4 regions of the Arthrobacter sp. Soil_N43 genome follow, and region 3 is predicted to be linked to each of the others. Evidence: riboswitches for the same ligand, from Rfam matches in the RefSeq annotation. Region 3 holds a riboswitch; each other region holds the start of a gene.
The links. Region 3 has a riboswitch for cyclic di-AMP ahead of AC3A3W_RS09915 (aggregation-promoting factor C-terminal-like domain-containing protein). Riboswitches for the same ligand answer to the same signal wherever they lie in the genome.
Positions count from the first base shown of each region.

Region 1 (4,427 bases), on a different contig from region 3:
AGAGAGCTTGACGACCCGCTGGTCTGCGGGCCTGAAGTACCAATCCAGCTTCGCTTGATTGGCAGCGAAGCCATAGTACGGAACGACCTGGATGAAATTGTCGAAGTCTTTTGGCTCGGCATTTTCGCTGATGCCGAACATCCTCTGGTACCCGCCTGTCAGCTCCCACGACGGGGCCAAGGCCGGGATCCGCACCATGCGCTCCGCCTGGACAAGTTCGGACACCGCGCTGCGCATGGCTTCTTCAATATCCATCCCCACGCCGCCGCCAGCCAGATAGCCGTTTTCGGGGACGGTTTCATCCACGGCAATCACGGTGACGACAGCGACGTCGGAGATGTCCAGGATGTGGCTGAAAAACACCAGCTTGACCCCAGAGCGGGATGCGGAATCAATCCATTCTTTCAGTTTGGGGTTGCGGAATTCGCGGTCCAGTTCAATTCGCGCCGGCGGTATGCGGGCATACCAGCTGAGGTTGATGGCGTCGCGCTCGATAAGTTCGAGAATTCCGTGGTGGAGGGCCCGGGCGTCCGTGACATGCGTAGCCAGGCCTCCCGACGTGGAGAATCCGATTCTCGTTTCCTCGAACTGCATGACGTAGAAGAGATGCACGAGCTGTTCCGGAACCCAGGTCGTCTCGCCGTCGTGCAGTCCCTCACCAGCCACCCACGCCAGTTCTGTGTCAGGCTCCCAAGGGTCGCAAAGGAAACCCGGTTCAGAAAGCTGTTCGTCAGCACAAAGCCGCAGGCTTTCCGGGCCGATGGCGCGCAAACCCAACGCCTGCAGCTGCCGGTATGACGCCCGCCGTTGCCGATCGGGCGGGGCAATCTGCAGAGAACTCAGGCTCCCCAGCATGCGTTCGACGCCCTCTCCCAGGGTCGACGCAACTGTGTCAAAGAGGGTCAGCCCTTTACCGCCTCCATAGATCTCCCTGTCGAGACCGGCGGACGCCCCGCTCAGCCCCAGCATCCTCGACAGCGTGTGGTCCAGGGACATGGGCGTTGCTGACCCTTGGTAGCCGCCGATGCCGATCCCTGGCCTGAGAACCATGAGCAGATTCCGGATTTGTCCGAAGGGGGAATATACGGCGGTGAGATCGCGCAGCGCATCTGCGTCGTGGCCGGCCATCCGCGGCGGTATCCACGGAACTTTAGAGTTGTATTCGTCGACGCGCATTTTGTCCCCCTGGATGAATTGTTCAGTTGCTGGAGCGTTTGGTGAGATAGAGGCCGAGGAACCCGATGGCTGCTGCCACGGGTATTACGAGGAGCGCCTTCACAAAGGTCCCCTCGGGTATCTCGGCGGAGGTGTAGACACCGGTCAACAAGTCAAACCAGTGACGCAGCGGATTGAATTCGGTGATGGTCTGCAGCCACGCCGGCAGTCCTTCCAGCGGTGCTGCGGCTCCGGATCCGAAGAACATGATGAAGAAGAGTGCGGCGCTAATGGCCTGGGTGGTCCTGGATCCCACGTTGAGACTCCCCAGAAAGTAGCCCACGGAGCACAGCCACGCCAGCAACATAAGGTTGAGAGCGATGAATTCCGGGGAAATTATCTCTATTCGAAGGCCGTGAGCGAATCCGACTACAGCAATTATCAAAGCTGATGCCGAGGCAACAAGGAGCAGCATTGCGCCAATAATTGCCAAGGCGAAAATGACGCCGGGGAGGGGAAGCGCACGGTATCTTCGATCAACGCCGCGTGCCCTCAGTTCGGCAAAGTAGACCGGCATTCCCATGACAAGCAAATTCGCACCAACTGTCCCGATGAGAGTCGGAAACATGACATCAATAAACTTGACGCCAGGCTCAATGTGCTCATTTGCATATGGCGCACCGATGAAAAAGTAAATCACCATGGGGAAAGCCAAACTGAAGAAAATCGCGACCGGCTCCCGGAGAAGCAGCAATGTCTCCTGCCGAAACCATACGAACACCATTCTGAATGCCGATCCTGGCTTTGGTAGAGAAATTACTCCCGCGTCGTCGGAGGTTTTCGCCTGACTCATTACGCGGCTTCTTTCTTCGAAAAGAGGAAAAGGTCCTCCAGCCGGACGGGTCCACTCAGGATGTCCATCGCGCCGTATGCGGCCCCCAGACTCTCCCGGAGCAAGTCGATCCTCTCGCGGGCGCCGATGACCACCGTTTGGGCACCCGCGTTCACTGCAGGCAGCCGGGCTTCTCTGATCAGGGCCAGTGCCCCCTGCGGAGGATCCGTGATCCTCAGCCTCCAATCACCGCCGGCAGCTTCAAGGATGTCGGCGACCCGCCCGGAAAGGACTACCTCGCCTTCACGAAGAACTATGACGCGGTCGGCAAAGGCCTCGGCCTCCGCTAAGTCGTGGGTGCTGGCCAAGATCCCGTGGCCTGCTCTGGCAAGGGACTTCAGAAGAGTCCACAGTTCGGATCTGCCTTCCGGGTCGAGTCCGCTGGTGGGCTCATCCAACACCAGCAGCGGAGACCGGCCGATGCAGGCAAGGGCGACATCAAGCCGTCTCTGCTGGCCTCCGGAAAGTCTGTCAACGAAGGCGGATCTCTTGTTCGTGAGACCTACGGCTTCAAGGAGCTCAGATTGGTCTCGGGGGGCGGAATAGAGCGAACCGGCAGCGCGCAGGGCTTCATGGACCTTGAGCCTGTTGGGGAGTCCGGACTGCTGCAACTGCACCCCCACGGCAAAACGGTGCGGGCCTCCCGGGCGGACATGAAGGCCGTCAATCACGGCCGAGCCCGCCGTGGGCTTCCGTAGGCCGATCAGCATTTCCATTGTCGTCGTTTTGCCGGACCCATTCGGGCCTACCAGGACCACAATTTCGCCGGCATGAACCCGGAATGAAACATCTCTAACGGCTTTATGATCCCGATATGACTTGGCCAGGTTCCTGCATTCACCTATGACCTTCAATTGCTCCCCCATGCTGCGCGGTTCGGACTAGACGGGAGTGCGCACCAAGACCCCGGATATTCCGCGTGTGCGCACTCCCGCCGACAAAGGATTAGAAAACGCTCCAGCTGAATATGTTGAACCAGCACCAGCAGCAGCATGAACAACACCAGCCGCCAGGTGCTACCACCCCTTCAGCAGCAAAATGTTTTTCTTCAACCCGATCGATAGTAGTCAGCACAACGGTTTCCCCCCTTCCCCGCGTCCTGTGTGATTAACACACATGCTGAAGATAGCAAGAGGCGATTGATTTGGGAATAAAAACGATGGATAAAATATTGCGGGTTTTTTTCTACAGTGTGGTTAAAAGGCGGGCGGAGGAATAACGCCGTCGTCGACCGTCAGCTGGTGGCAGCGACGCTTGTCGGGTAGCCGCCTGGTCAACGACCTGTCCCACTGCCGCGAGCAGGCCGGCAGAGCCCAATGCCACAGCTGCCGTTACCAAAATGTGACTTTGATGCGTGGGTGGGTTAGCCTTTACCGGTGCCCCGGTTCCATGCGGGGCATTCCCGGGCAGAATGCCGAGCCCTGCCGCTGACCGGGATCCGTTCGCAAATACATCTGGCAGGGACGGGGGAACCACCTCTTTACCGGCCTTGGCATCCAAGGCCTTGGGGTTAAGTCCAGGCGCTCCGTTTTACGGAGGCAGGACCGGGTGACCTCCCACCCGAACCCGACAGCTCACCCCGCAGGCATGGGAGAGGCAATCCACCATGTCACGTAAGTCCATGTCAGCGCGCCACCGCGCCACCCCCACGACGTCCATCGCCCTGCAGGGCCTTTCGTATTCCCTCAAATCCAACGCTGCGTCCATAGCCAAGCCGGCAGCAGCAGCCGCCGCGGCATCCGGGCTGCTCTTCGGCGTGGGGGCACCCGCACATGCCGGTGCCTACGCCCCGGAGACACCCGGCACCACCAGCGCCCAGGTACAGGCCGCACCCCAGGCCCCGGCCGTACCCAGCCCGGCACCCGCTGCAGGGTCCGGCGTGGCAGGAGCATCACACACCGTCGCACCCGGCGACACACTGGGAGCGATCGCGGCACGCCACGGCGTTGCCCTTGATGCAGTACTCGCAGAGAACGGCCTCTCGCTGGCCTCGGTAATTTACCCCGGCGACCAGATCCTGATCCCAGGGCCAGGCCAGCCAGCAGCTGTACCGCAGGCACCCGCCGTCCCGGCAACGCCACAGGCAGCCCCTCCGGCCGCTCCGGCAGCAGCACCGTCCGGCATGGGAATCTACACCGCATCCTCGTCGGTCACGCCCGCGCCGGCTGCAGCTCCCGCCAGCGGCGTCGGCGCCGCCCTGGTGGCTTCGGCCCGGGCGCAACTGGGTGCCACGCAGGACTGCACCATCCTGGCGGAGCAGGCCCTGCGCTCCGTCGGCAAGTCGGTGGGAGACCTCGCTCCCCTGCAGTTCCACCAGTACGGCACGCCGGTGTCCGCCCCGCAGCCCGGCGACCTGATGATCCGCGCCGGACACGTCGGG
Region 1 is NZ_JBDGML010000056.1:1,644-6,070, reverse strand. Features, by position in the region: gene AC3A3W_RS04625 (YcaO-like family protein) at 1-1,176, opposite strand, end outside; gene AC3A3W_RS04620 (ABC transporter permease) at 1,199-2,008, opposite strand; gene AC3A3W_RS04615 (ABC transporter ATP-binding protein) at 2,008-2,913, opposite strand; cyclic di-AMP (ydaO/yuaA leader) riboswitch at 3,476-3,648, shown strand; gene AC3A3W_RS04610 (C40 family peptidase) at 3,654-4,427, shown strand, end outside.
Region 1: another riboswitch for cyclic di-AMP. It lies ahead of AC3A3W_RS04610 (C40 family peptidase); the one in region 3 lies ahead of AC3A3W_RS09915 (aggregation-promoting factor C-terminal-like domain-containing protein).

Region 2 (4,427 bases), on a different contig from region 3:
ACTTCCAGGGTGGACGTGGAAGCCGAATCGCGCTGAACGTTGGTCTCGGCGGCGTTAGCGGCAATGCCGCTGGTCAGAACGAGTCCGGAGGCAGCAGCGATAACAGCAGCCTGACGGCCCACGCCGCCGGCGTTGTCGCCGACAGCCTTGGCAATGACGGACAGCGAGTTGGTCTTGGTGACCTCGGCGCGGTGGCGTGCAATGGTCGCACGTGTAGTCATGGTTTCTCTCTTTCGTGTTCCGCAGCCCGCTGTAGCAGGCCGCGGTTTAGCGACGCGCCGGCGTCTTGGGGGTACGCCGAATCGTCTCGAATGGTGTTCTTAGCGAAGGGTGTAGAACGAAGACGTGCCCGTGGCGGACACTGCGTGCAGGATGGTGCCCTGCGAGGGATTCAGCGCGCTGATCATCATGCCGTTGCCAACGTAGATGCCGACGTGCGCACCGCCGTTCTGCATGACCAGGTCACCGGGAGCGGGAGTCGCGGTGGGCTTCATGGCCGTCCACGCGTTGACGCGCGGAATGCTGATGCCCGCCTGTGCGTAGACCCACTGGGTGAAGCCGGAGCAGTCCCAGCCGCCGGGAGTGGTGCCACCCCAGACGTACGGGCTGCCGATGCCGGTGTAGGCGATGCCCGCGAGGCCTGACGTTGCACCCGAGCCTGCAGCATCAACCAGCTTCCCGGCCTTGGTCGCGATGGTTTCAACAGCGGCTTCGGGGCTGGCACTGTCATCGCTCGACTGCGGAGCGACGGTCTCGATTACGGGGGCTGCCTCGGTGGTGACGGCAGGACGCTCGAACGAGACGGTTGCGGTGGGCGCGGCGGTCACAGCAAGCTGTGTCGCCTGGGATCCGGACTCAGCGGAGGCGGAAACGCCGATGTTGGCATCGGATGCGTTGGCCGGCATGCCGACGCTCAGGACGAGACCTGAAGCGGCCGCAATGACTGCTGCCTGACGACCTACTGTGCCTGCATTGGCGCTTACTGCCTTGGACACGGAGTCCAGCGGGTTCTTACGAACCGTTTGCGCACGGTGGCGCGCAAGATTGTGGCGTGAAGACACGAAGGTAGCCTCTCCCAATGCCTACGAGGTGAGCTGTCGGATTCGGATGGGAGTCACCCGGCCACGCCGCTTCCTGGGAAGCTTTGCGACTTAACCCCAAGGTCTTCTTGCGAAGACCAAAATTGGTTCCCCCGCCCCTGCCAGACGATGTAATGCGAACGGACCTTGAGCGGTGGCAGAGTTAGGCAATCCACTCGAGGGCGTCAACTTCGGAAAAGTTGACGCGGTTTAGACGGTACAGCAGTTGGAAGCGAATGTCACATTCAGGTCACGGCATGTCACAGGAATGTGGGAGCTCACCATCGGCTTTGTTTAGAGCCAGCCTTCGGGATCAACGACTTCTCCGTTGACCATCACCTCAAAGTGGAGGTGGCAGCCGGTGGATGCGCCGGTAGTCCCGCTAAGTGCCACCGCATCGCCCCGGGTGACCTTCTGGCCAACCTGGACGCTTGATGACGACAAATGGTTGTACGTGGTTTCGAGGCCGTTACCGTGATCGATGACCACTCTGTTGCCACCGCCGTACTCGTGCCAGCCTGCAAATGTGACCGTGCCGCTGGCCGCTGCGAACACCTCTGTTCCGCACTGGGCCGCAAAGTCCTGGCCGCGGTGGAATTCTCCCGCGCCACCAGTGATCGGGCTCACGCGGTATCCGAAGGGCGAGGACTTGACCATGGTGGTCAACGGCATGCCAAGGCTGCCGATTGAAGCTGCGCGGCTGATGCTCCCGGCGGACTGGGCGCTCAGGAGCTGCTTGAGCTTGCCGTCCGGATCGCCGGCCGTCGACACGGAGGTGCGGCTGAAGTCAATCTTGGCTGCCGCTTCTGCGGAAACCTGAGGCTGGGGGGCTGCGGCACCGGCTGTGGCGCTCTGGTCCGCCGTGGCCATGACGGGGCTGGTGGCGGGGACCGTGACGGTCAGCAGGAGGCCCGAGGCGGCCAGGGCCACGCCGACCTTCTGGCCAACTCCGCTGGCAGCGGCGAAGTCCGCGACTTGGCGGAAGGGACTGCGGTGATTCCGCGCTTGACGCTGCGCATCGCGGGGTCGCTCGGCGGCGACCGCTACGGTCGTGCGGGGCTCCGCAGCGGGACCGGTAGCGCGGCGGCGGCCCCGGGCATTCTGCATGGTCAAGAACGGTTCCTCTCTGGATAGCCTGCGAAGTTAGCTGTCGGATTCGGGTCAGAGAGTTCATCGACCCGGTCCGCAAGGCAAGCTTTTTCGGCACAGGGGTATCCAAGGAGATTCCGACTGTGGAAGGAGGCTTGCTGCTGCGGACTTCACCCCAAGGCCGTCTTTCGACGGCCAGTTGTGGTTCCTCCGCCTCTGCCAGAAGGTGATTCGAGCGACTGATCCGCTGGCAGAGTTCGGCTCCGGATCAGGTAACGCTTTAGTATCGGCGCTGCGACTTAACTATAGGTGATTAAAGGTCGCAGTAATAATTCCGTTATCTTGGCTGTGCACAAGTTGTGGGGCATCCTGCCAGCTGATGTCGGACAACTCACATGCGGATGTGGCTCAGGCCACCCGCACAAACACGTGGGCGGCGACCTCGGGCGGCAACTCAAGGGCGCCTTCGATGCCCGGGACGCGGACGGAAATGTACTCCCCCACGCGCTCCAGGGAAACCGTCGCACCCGGGCGGATTCCACCCTCGTCCAGCTGCAACAGGAGTTCGGGCTCGACCTGGATCGGCTCTGCGAGCCTGCTGACGGTGACCCGGGAATCCGGGCCGTATCCGGCCATGGCATCCAGCAGGTTCATGACGCCGTCGGTGAACGCCCGTGACGGCTCGCCACCCAACGCAGCCAGCCCTGGAATCGGGTTGCCATAGGGCGATTCGGTGGGGTGGTCCAGCAGTTCGTAAATCCTGCGCTCCACGCGTTCGCTCATCACGTGTTCCCACCGGCACGCCTCGTCGTGAACGTAGGCCCAATCCAGGCCAATGACATCTGCGAGCAGCCGCTCGGCCAACCGGTGCTTGCGCATGACTTCGGTGGCGCGCTTGCGCCCTGTCTCCGTCAGCTCCAGGTGCCGGTCGCCGGAAACCACCACCAGCCCGTCCCGCTCCATCCGGCCGACGGTCTGGGAGACAGTGGGGCCGGAATGGCGGAGGCGTTCGGCGATGCGGGCACGCAGCGCCACGATGTTCTCTTCTTCAAGCTCCAAAATGGTCCGAAGATACATCTCCGTGGTATCGATCAGATCCGTCATTCAGCTCAGCTCCTCGAGCACAGTACTTGCGTCCGTCCCACCGTACCGCGGGCCACCCGCCTGGCGCGGCCCGGCTTCCAGCTGCCGCGGCCGCAATCCGACGGCGGAGCAACACCGGCGTTCCGCCCGTACGTCCACCAAAAGCTTAGCCTATTTTGAATTACTCCAGATAATTCGGGTGACGGTGCCCTGTCGTCTCAATGACTGGACTGTGACGGCCGCGGTTCCCGGGATTTCCGCGTCTCAGGCAGAATAAAAGGGGCCTTCGCGGGCGGCCACACCTGACCGCCGGTCACCCCTGTCCCCGCCGATCCGCATGTCCATGCCGAGAATTGGAGCCCCTGTGAGCGAGTCCAGCATCACTATCCCAGCAAACCTCCTGCCCAAGGACGGACGGTTCGGCGCCGGACCGTCCAAGGTCAGGCCCGAGCAGGTCGAGGCGCTGTCCGCGGCCGCCACGACGCTCCTGGGCACGTCCCACCGCCAAGCGCCGGTGAAGAACCTTGTCGGCTCGGTCCGTGAGGGCCTCAGCACGTTCTTCCGCGTTCCCGAGGGCTACGAAGTGGTCCTCGGCGTGGGCGGCTCTACAGCTTTCTGGGACGTGGCGAGTTTCGGCCTGGTGGAGCAAAAGGCGCAGCACCTCTCCTTCGGCGAGTTCGGATCGAAGTTTGCCGCGGCCACCAACAAGGCACCGTTCCTTTCCGACTCCAGCATCATCAAGTCCGAGCCGGGAACGTGCCCCGAACCGCAGGCCGAGGCAGGAGTCGACACCTACGCCTGGCCGCAGAACGAGACGAGCACCGGTGTTGCGGCCCCGGTCAAGCGCGTGAACGGCGCCGACGCCGGTTCCCTCGTCCTCGTGGACGCCACGTCCGCCGCCGGCGGGCTGGACGTCGACGTCGCCGAGACCGACGTCTACTACTTCGCGCCGCAGAAGAACTTCGCTTCCGACGGCGGCCTGTGGCTTGGTCTCTTCTCCCCCGCCGCGCTGGAGCGCGCCGCCCGGATCAAGGCCAGCGGCCGGTGGATCCCGGACTTCCTGGACCTGCAGACGGCGATCGACAACTCCAGGCTGAACCAGACCTACAACACCCCGGCGCTGGCCACCCTGGTGACCCTCGACGCCCAGGTGCAATGGCTCAACGCCAATGGCGG
Region 2 is NZ_JBDGML010000092.1:45,589-50,015, reverse strand. Features, by position in the region: gene AC3A3W_RS11175 (NlpC/P60 family protein) at 1-221, opposite strand, end outside; gene AC3A3W_RS11170 (C40 family peptidase) at 321-995, opposite strand; cyclic di-AMP (ydaO/yuaA leader) riboswitch at 1,066-1,235, opposite strand; gene AC3A3W_RS11165 (M23 family metallopeptidase) at 1,374-2,192, opposite strand; cyclic di-AMP (ydaO/yuaA leader) riboswitch at 2,197-2,416, opposite strand; gene AC3A3W_RS11160 (iron-dependent transcriptional repressor DtxR) at 2,577-3,272, opposite strand; gene serC (phosphoserine transaminase) at 3,616-4,427, shown strand, end outside.
Region 2: another riboswitch for cyclic di-AMP. It lies ahead of AC3A3W_RS11165 (M23 family metallopeptidase); the one in region 3 lies ahead of AC3A3W_RS09915 (aggregation-promoting factor C-terminal-like domain-containing protein).

Region 3 (4,427 bases):
TCCTGCGGACTTCGCACGGCGTTCAGGCAGGGGACACCGTGCGGCGGTTTGCCCCCGCCGGTGCGGATGTTGTGGCACTCACCGCCGAACTCGGCGCAATGGAGCGGGTCCGGACCGAAGGCATCGTCGCGTTGCCGGGGGCTGCCGAACTCCTGCGGGCCCTGCCCGGCGATGCGGTGGCACTGGTGACCTCAGCGGACCGAATACTGGCAGATGTCCGCATGGGTGCGGCGGGCCTGCCCATGCCGGCCACTGCCGTCACGGCGGACCTTGTCACCCGCGGCAAACCGCATCCCGAGGGATACCTGCGCGCCGCCGAGCTGCTGGGCGTGGAACCTGCGGATGCCGTGGTCTTCGAGGACGCGCCAGCCGGGATCGCGGCCGGCCTGGCTGCCGGAATCCGGACCGTGGCGGTGGGCCCGAATACCGGGGTGGTGCCCGACGGCGTGCTGCACATCCCGGACTACTCCGCGGTGTCAGCCTCGGTGGAAGCCGGCCCGGACGGCCGACCCGTCATTTCTTTCTTGCTCTGACGCATTTCGCTCTGGCGCGTTTCTGCACCACTTTCCCGCCTGCAGCAGGGCGCACCGATGCCGAAGGGCCCGGGATCACGGGGATCCAGGGCCCTTCGGAAATTCAAAGCGGTGCAGATATGCGCGGCGAACCGCCTCCGCCACCGCCATGGAGAGCTGGCTGGCGGCTTAGTACCAGTTGTTGGCGTAGTGGAAGTTCAGTGCAGCGCAGGGGGAGCCGTAGCGCTCCTCGATGTAGTCAAGGCCCCAGTTGATCTGCGTGCGGTAGTTGGTGCGGTAGTCAGCTCCGGCACTCGCCATTTTCTCGGCAGGCAGGGACTGCACCACGCCATAGGCTCCGCTGCTGGGGTTCGTCGCGGTGGTGCGCCACTCGGACTCCTTGGTCCAGAGTTTCTTCAGGCATTGCATCTGGTCTGCCGCCCAGCCGTGCGAGGACAGCTTGCTGGCGGCGTAGGCCTGCGCGCCGGCCGGGTCGTCCACTGCTACAGGCGCTGCAGGCTTGGGGGCCGCGGCTTTGGCCGGGGCAACCTTGGCCGGGGCAACAGCCTTTGCGGCGGCCGCAGCCTTGGGCTGCGCGGCAGCGGGCTTGGCAGCCGCGGGCTTTGGGGCGGCCTTCGGAGCAGCCTTGGGCGTCGGCTTGGCCACCGACTGGGGTGCCACCGGGGCAGCCGTCGGGGCAGGCAAAGCGGAGATCAGCGTCTTGTCGAAGTTGAGCTTCTGCCCAGCGTCGGCGGCGGCAGGGGCCGCTTCGGACGTTGCCTGGGGAGTGGCCTGCTCGGCAGCCTGGCCGGCCGCGCCGACGCCGATAAGGACGGCGCAGGCGGTGGCGACAACGGCTGCGCGGCGGCCGAACGACGGGATGTCTGCAGTGAGACGGGCCCAGGCTGATGCGGGCTGTGCGGGTTCGGCGCGGTGGCGTGAAATCTTCTGCCGGGACTTGGGATCGCGATCAGGGCGTGGTTGTACCTTGAAATCAGACATGGTGGATTGCCTCTCAACACCTGCGGAGTTAGCTGTCGGGTTCGGATGAGGTCATCCGGCCGCACGGAAATTCACGTGTCGGCTTCACCCCAAGGGCTGATGCGGATTGCCCGGGACTCTGGTTCCCCCGCCTCTGCCTGGTCAAGCGGAATCCGGGAAGCGGCAGAGCTGGGCGTCCATCCGGATATGCGGCCCAGATGATGGCCGCACGCTATCGACCGTACAGGAGGCCAACGCTTAAGTCACATTTAGGTAACGGACATCACGACGACGGCGCGTCGCCTTGTGCGGCAGGCCGCACGGGCAGGCGTACGGTGAATTCGGTCCGCCCGGGCCGCGACGCCACGGCCACTGTGCCCCCGTGGGCTTCGATGATGGACTGGACGATCGAAAGGCCCAGCCCGCTGGTTCCCTCGGCCGATGCCTGGTCCACTGGACTTCCTCCGGCCGGGACGGCTCCGGCCGGCACCCGGACCGTGCGGGACGCGTCTGCGCGGGCGAAGCGCGCGAAAACCCGGTCCACGAACTCCGGCGGGATGCCCGCGCCGTCGTCAGTCACGGTGATTGCCGCAGTGCCGTCCGCTGCCCTCGCGACTCCGGTGGCCACCGTGGTGCCCGGACCAGTATGCTTGCGCGCATTCGACAGCAGGTTGACCAGCACCTGGTGCAGCTGGGCGGCGTCGCCGCGCACCACCACCGGCTCGTCCGGGAGTTCCAGGTGCCAGGTGCGGTCCGGAGCCATGACTTTTTCATCACTCAGGGTCTCGATCACCAGCTGGGTCAGGTCCACGTCACCGAGTTTGAGCGGTTGGCCCTCGTCGAGCCGGGCGAGCAGCAGCAGATCCTCCACCAGCGTGGTCATCCGCTCGGACTGGCTCTGCACCCGGGCGAGGGACCGCTGGCCGTCCGGGGTGAGGGTCTCGGTCATGCGCATCAGCTCGGTGTACCCGCGGATGGCGGTGAGCGGCGTGCGGAGTTCGTGGGAAGCGTCCGCCACGAACTGGCGGACCTTCATTTCGTTCTCCTGCCGGGCCTCCAGCGCGTTGGACACGTTGTCCAGCATGAGGTTGAGGGCGTACCCCACGCTGCCCACTTCGGTTCCGGGATGGGAGTTCGACGGCGGGACGCGGACTGCCAGTGCCACTTCGCCGGCGTCGAGGGGCAGGCGTGAAACCTGCGTGGCAACCTCGGAAAGCTGTTCTAGCGGCTTCATGGTGCGGCGGATGATCACCGTTCCGGCCAGGCCGATCAGCACAAGGCCCCCCAGCGACACAATGCTGATGGTCCAGATGAGGGACGTCAGGGTGTTCTGCTTGTCGGCCAGGGGGAGGCCCGTGACGATGACATCCCCGTAGGGCGCCTGGTCGGCGACCAGGCGGTAGTCGCCGGTGGACAGCGTCCGGTCGGCCGGGGCCCCGTTGGGGGTCAGGCTCAGGAGAACCTGGTTGTCGGCTGCAGAAACCGCGGCACGGGTGCCCTCCTTGGTGAGGACGCCCGCGCTCCACACCTGTCCGTTTTCTATCCGGCCCACGAGCGTTCCGGGTCCCTGGCCCTTGGCGTCCAAAGGATCGGGCCTGTTCCCCTGTTGCCCGAGGGGCGGCCGGCCGAAGACGCGGGCACGGTCTGATGCGCCCGTGAGCCGTTCATCCAGCTGGCGGGTGAGGAAGGAGTTCATGGAGGCATAGCTGAACAGTCCGACCACGGCGCAGATGGCCACCAGCAGGGCCATGGCCACGAGGACCAGGCGGGTGCGGAGGTGCCAGGTCCCTGGATTCAGCCAGCGGCGCCTTTGGCTCCGGGAGGCGCCGGTCAGCTTCATCACGGCTAGTCCGCCGGTTTGATGACGTAGCCCGCGCCGCGGACCGTGTGGATCATGGGCGGGTGCACGGCGTCCACCTTTTTGCGCAGGTACGAAATATAGAGCTCCACGATGTTGGCCTGGCCGCCGAAGTCGTAATTCCACACACGGTCCAGGATCTGCGCTTTGCTCACCACCCGCTTGGGGTTTTCCATGAGGTAGCGCAGCAGCTCGAACTGCGTGGCCGTGAGCTGGAGGTCGTCCCCGGCCCGGGTGACTTCGCGGGTGTCCAGGTTCAGGACCAAGTCTCCCACCACTAGTTCGGCGGTATCCATGGCGGCGACCCCCGAGCGCTGCACCAAGCGGTGAAGCCGCAGCAGGACTTCCTCCATGCTGAAGGGCTTGGTCACGTAGTCGTCCCCGCCGGCGGCGAGGCCCACGATGCGGTCCTGCACGGCATCCTTGGCCGTGAGGAACAGCGCGGGCACCTCCGGCGCGAACGACCGGATCCTGCCGAGGAGCTCAACGCCGTCGAACCCGGGGAGCATCACGTCGAGGACCAGGACGTCCGGTCGGAACTCCTTTGCGAGCTTGACCGCCTCAGGGCCGTCGGCCGCCACCGCGACGGACCAGCCCGCCATCCGAAGGCCCATGCTCATGAGCTCGGAGAGGCTGGGCTCGTCATCCACCACGAGGGCACGGATGGGGGAGCCGTCCGGGTGGGTGAGCTGCGGGAGGTTGTTAGTCATGGAGTGCGAAGTGGCCATGGAACAACTGTCCGTTCTGCTGGTTAGCCGGTGCTTTCAGCTTCCTGTGCGCTGGCTGTGAATCCCAGCCTAGCGAGCCGGACACGACAGCACAGGGTCCTGAGGTGCGGAAAGCCGTTGTCTTGGTCCGCTTGACCGGACGGGGCAAGAGTGCGTCGGCGAAGAATTTCAACTCCGGGCCGCGTCATAGCTGGACAATCGCCGATTCACTGGCGCGGAATTCCGGCGTCGTTGATCCCGCTGAATAATCATCGCGAAATCAGGGCTTCGGCGCAGATAATTCGGAAAAATGGTCTTCCTGAACGTTCGTTCTGGAAAAATATGTGGGAAACCAAGGCTCTCCAGAAT
Region 3 is NZ_JBDGML010000084.1:99,075-103,501, forward strand. Features, by position in the region: gene AC3A3W_RS09910 (HAD-IA family hydrolase) at 1-533, shown strand, start outside; gene AC3A3W_RS09915 (aggregation-promoting factor C-terminal-like domain-containing protein) at 702-1,514, opposite strand; cyclic di-AMP (ydaO/yuaA leader) riboswitch at 1,520-1,682, opposite strand; gene AC3A3W_RS09920 (HAMP domain-containing sensor histidine kinase) at 1,777-3,333, opposite strand; gene AC3A3W_RS09925 (response regulator transcription factor) at 3,339-4,079, opposite strand.

Region 4 (4,427 bases), on a different contig from region 3:
AGGACGCGCCGGTGGCGCTGCGGTTGCGCACGTACTTGGAGTGGTGCCTGACCGGGGACTTCGACGAGGCGGACCTGGTGATGCTCTCCGACCCGCGGTTGCGGCGGCCCCTGCTGGCCCGGTGGGTGGAACGCATGGCGGTGTGGGTTGAAGTCCCGGAGGACCTGCCCCTGGAGCAGCGGGCCTCCCTGACCGCAGTGCGGCTCATCGCGGAAGGTGCCTGGTTCGCGGCCGCTACTGACGTCTTTCCTCCCGATCCCGAGCTCAGGGCTGGCATCCGGGCCATCACCCAACGACTGCTGAAGGACTGACCATGACGAAATGGCTATTGCTGGCTGGGGCGATCGCCAGTGAGGTGATCGCTTCGCTGTGCCTGAAAGCCGCACTGGAGAATCCCGTTCTCTTTGTCATCGTGGGCGCGGGGTATGTGGCCGCCTTCGGTTTGCTGGGCGCTGTTCTGCGCCAGGGCCTGGCCCTGGGTGTGGCCTACGGCATCTGGGCCGCTGCGGGTGTGGCCCTGACCGCCCTGCTCGCCGCCGTGCTTTTCGGTGAGCCCCTGACCCCGGTGATGCTCGCCGGCATCACATTGGTCATCGGCGGAGTGCTGTGCGTCGAACTGGGATCCCGCGGAGCACCAGTGAAAGAGGAGATCGCCCGATGATGTGGCTTTTTTTGACCGGAGCGATCCTTACCGAAGTCACAGCCACGTTGTCCCTTCGCCTCGTGTCGGAAGGGAAGAAGATCTGGTACGTGGCCGTGGGAACCGGCTACCTGCTGGCGTTCACCTTCCTGACCCTGACCCTGGCTCAGGGGATGAGCCTGGGAGTGGCCTACGGTATCTGGTCTGCCGCCGGCGTCGCCCTGACAGCCGTTGCCAGCAGGGTCCTCTTCAAAGAACCGCTCACGCTCGTCATGATCCTTGGCCTCGGCCTTATCATGGGCGGTGTGCTGCTCATCGAACTCGGCGCCGCCCACTAAACACCACCAGAAGCGAATATTCGCACGCCCGTGGCTGGTGAGCCGCCAGCCGGTGCGATACTGGTCAGCACAACGGGTGGGAATTCGGGGGTTGGGGAATGGTCCTGGACACGGCAACACTGCGGGTTGCCTTCGCGGTGCTGGCGTTCGCGTTGGGTCTCCTTTTCTACTTCTCCGCCTTCCGCAGCACCCGCTCCCCGTACAGCGCGTGGTGGTGCGTTGCCCTGCTCCTGTTTCTTTCCGGTTCCGCCTGTTTTCTCCTCAACGGCACGCCGCACCAGTGGTGGGCCAACACGCTGGGAAATATTCTGCTGGTTGCCGGGGCCGGGAGCGCCTGGGCCGGTGCCCGTTCGCTGCGGACGCCGCGGTATAACTTCTGGCCTCTCGGCACCATTCCTGCCGTGGCAGGCGTAGCTGCAGCACTCGACGATCCCGGCTCCAACGTGTGGGCCGGGGGCGCCGTTTTCCTGGCATCGATGTCACTGATGATTGGCCTCACGTCACGCGAACTGTGGCGGCTGGAGCCCGGGTACACGCGGGTCCGCATTCCGATGGCCACCGCGGCAGCCGGCGTTTCACTGTTTTACCTGCTCCGGTTGATCGTCTTTATCGCTGCAGGCCCGGACAGCCCAACGTTCGTGACCTACTTCGGTTCCGCCGTGACCACCCTGGTTACCATGGTGCTCCTGGCGGTCGTCTCCTTCAGCATGGCCGGGCTCAGCACGGAGCAGCACACCCGGGCGCTGACAACCGTCGCCAGCCAGGACGGGCTCACCGGCCTGCTCAACAGGTCCGCATTTATGGAAATGGCGTCCCAGCAGCTCCGCCGCGGCAGGGGCAACAAGAGTGGCGGAGCGCTGATCCTCGCGGACCTGGATCACTTCAAGGCCATCAATGACACCCACGGGCACGCCGCGGGCGACCTGGCGCTCCAGGCCTTCGCCGACGCCTGCCGCGCAACGGTGCGCTCCACGGACCTCGTAGGGAGGTACGGCGGCGAGGAGTTCATCGTGTTTGCTCCCGGCGCGAGCCCCTACTCCGCTGAAATCATCGTCAAAGAAATCAGCCGACGGCTCGCCGAGCGATCGATTCCCGGTGTGCCGAAAATGCCCACCGTCAGCTACGGCATATCTGTCGTGGACGCCGGGGTGCTCAGCCTGGACGAGCCGATTGCCGCCGCTGACGCCGCGCTCTACGAGGCCAAATCCCTCGGGCGGAACCGGGCGGTTTTGGGCTAGCCAGCAAGAAGCCGGTGCCCCGCTGCCCCCAAGGCAGCGGAACACCGGCTTCGGCGTTATCAGGCTTCTGCGCTATTAGGCGCCGGCACGCACGAACGTGACGGGGCCCGTGGCGGTCAGCCAAGACAGCGGGTGAACCACGGTCTCGTTGACGCCGTTCATGCCGCCGCTGAGTACCTTGCCGTTGCCCACGAAGATTCCAACGTGGCCGGACTGGACCACCATGTCACCGGGTTGGGGGGTGGACACGACTTTGCCGTAGTTCATGAACTGCATCGGGGCAAGGTCGCCCACACGGATGCCGGAGGCGCCGAGCGCCTTTTCCACCATCGCGGTGCAGTCCTGGGTGATGCCCACCTGGGCGTAGGCGGCCGAAACCATCGAGGCGTTGACGCCGCCGGCGGCCGCCGCGGGAGCCTTCGCGGGTGCCGGTGCGGACTGCACTGTGATCTTTGGGGCAGGCGCGGCCACGGGCGCCGGGGCCGCAACGGGAGCCTTGGCAGCCACAGGCGCGGCAGCGGCCCGCGGGGCCGCCGGTACAGCCGGCTTTTCGACGACGGGCGCCTCCACCACGGGGGCCGGGGTGGACTTCATAGCGGGACGCTCGAAGGCGATCTTGACGCTGGAGCTGGCGCTCAGGGGAGCCTGTACCTGGCTGGCGGCCTGGGGTGCTGATGCCGGGGCGGCGGCCTTCTGGGCCGGCGCGTTGGCGGCGTTCGCTGCCATGCTGCCGGTGAAGGCGAGTCCGGATGCCGCGAGGATCACGGCGGCCTGGCGTCCCAGTCCTCCGGCGTTGGCCGTGGCGGCACGCGACGCGGAAACGAACGGATTCGAACGGCCAGCCGCTGCGCGGCGGGCACGGGTAAAGCGTGACGACATGAAGGAGCCTCTCCCATGCCTGCGAGGTGAGCTGTCGGATTCGGATGGGAGACACCCGGCCGCGTGCCCTGACCGGAGTCAGGAACTTCGCGGCTTCACCCCAAGGCCCATTTGTGTGGGCCAAAAATTGGTTTCCCCGTCTCTGCCGTGCATGGTCTGTTATCGGATCCCGGGCCACGGCAGAGTTAGGCAATCAGCGCGGGAATGCCCTCCTCGGTGAGGAAGGCACGCTTTCCACGGTACGGGAGCCCGCCTCAAAAGTCACATTAAGGTAACGGAGGCGTGTCGCGGCGCACGGGACGGGATGTTTCTGCATGCCCCTGTCCGCCTTCTACTTCTTCGTCTGGCGGTACCGCTCGATTTGCTTTAGCCGCCGCAGGAGGCTGTCCCGCCGCGGGTGCGGAACGGCGTCGGGCTCCTCGGCGGTGAGGTCGATGTGCTTCGTCCCGTACTGCCAGAGGAGGAGGTCATCGAGCAGCCGGTCCGGGCCGGGGGAGTAGCGGTGGTCCAGGGCCTTGCGGACCTCGGTGATCCTGTTGGCGCTGAGCAGCCCGGCGAGCTGGACTGTCTGGTTCAGGCCGTGGGCCGCCATGAGTTCGGCTGCCCATCCCCAGTCGTCATCCACCTTGCGGTCCACGTGCGGAAGCAGCGTCCGCCAGACGTCGCGGATGCGGTTGGGGGTGAGCGGCGCAGCCCCTTCACCGTCCATATCCCAATAGCCGCGGACCTCCTCATAACGCTCGTGCAGGTCAGCGAAGGCGCTCTCCACGGTTTCCAGCATGGCGGCCGTGGCTGTGAACTGGCGGTCGAAATGCGGAGTCCAGGCCCGCGGATCCTCCGCCTTGAAGCGGATGTCGTGCTCGATCTCGCTCCATGCGTGCGCGAACACCGTGCGGATCTGGCATTCGAAAAAGTAGCTGCCGTTCGGCTGCGCCTCGGGGTTGAAGACCTGCTGGTACTCCTTGACCGCCTCGTTCTGGATGGTCCGCAGGATCAGGTGGCGGCTGGAGTAGCCGTACGTCCCGGACTCGATGGAGCCGATGTCCTTCTCACGGTCTCCGCGGCAGTCGAACAACTGGCGCTGCCGCTTGATGAGGTTGGCCACCACCGCATTTTCCGCGGGAAGCTTGGTGATGACGCGGACGCCCACCATGTCATTGAGCGTGCGGAACGGGTCGGGGAACTTCAGGACCCGGGGGCCACCCGGTTCCAGGGGTTCCTCGGTCCGGGAGATTTTCTCCCGGAAGGAGTCCACGGTCTTGGTGCGGCCGGTCACGAACAGCGGCGTGACCTCCGTGTCCTTGAGCATGGTCCGGAGGATCTGCAGGACTT
Region 4 is NZ_JBDGML010000071.1:30,827-35,253, reverse strand. Features, by position in the region: gene AC3A3W_RS07240 (TetR/AcrR family transcriptional regulator) at 1-311, shown strand, start outside; gene AC3A3W_RS07235 (DMT family transporter) at 314-661, shown strand; gene AC3A3W_RS07230 (DMT family transporter) at 658-978, shown strand; gene AC3A3W_RS07225 (GGDEF domain-containing protein) at 1,077-2,216, shown strand; gene AC3A3W_RS07220 (NlpC/P60 family protein) at 2,292-3,095, opposite strand; cyclic di-AMP (ydaO/yuaA leader) riboswitch at 3,104-3,287, opposite strand; gene AC3A3W_RS07215 (GTP pyrophosphokinase) at 3,427-4,427, opposite strand, start outside.
Region 4: another riboswitch for cyclic di-AMP. It lies ahead of AC3A3W_RS07220 (NlpC/P60 family protein); the one in region 3 lies ahead of AC3A3W_RS09915 (aggregation-promoting factor C-terminal-like domain-containing protein).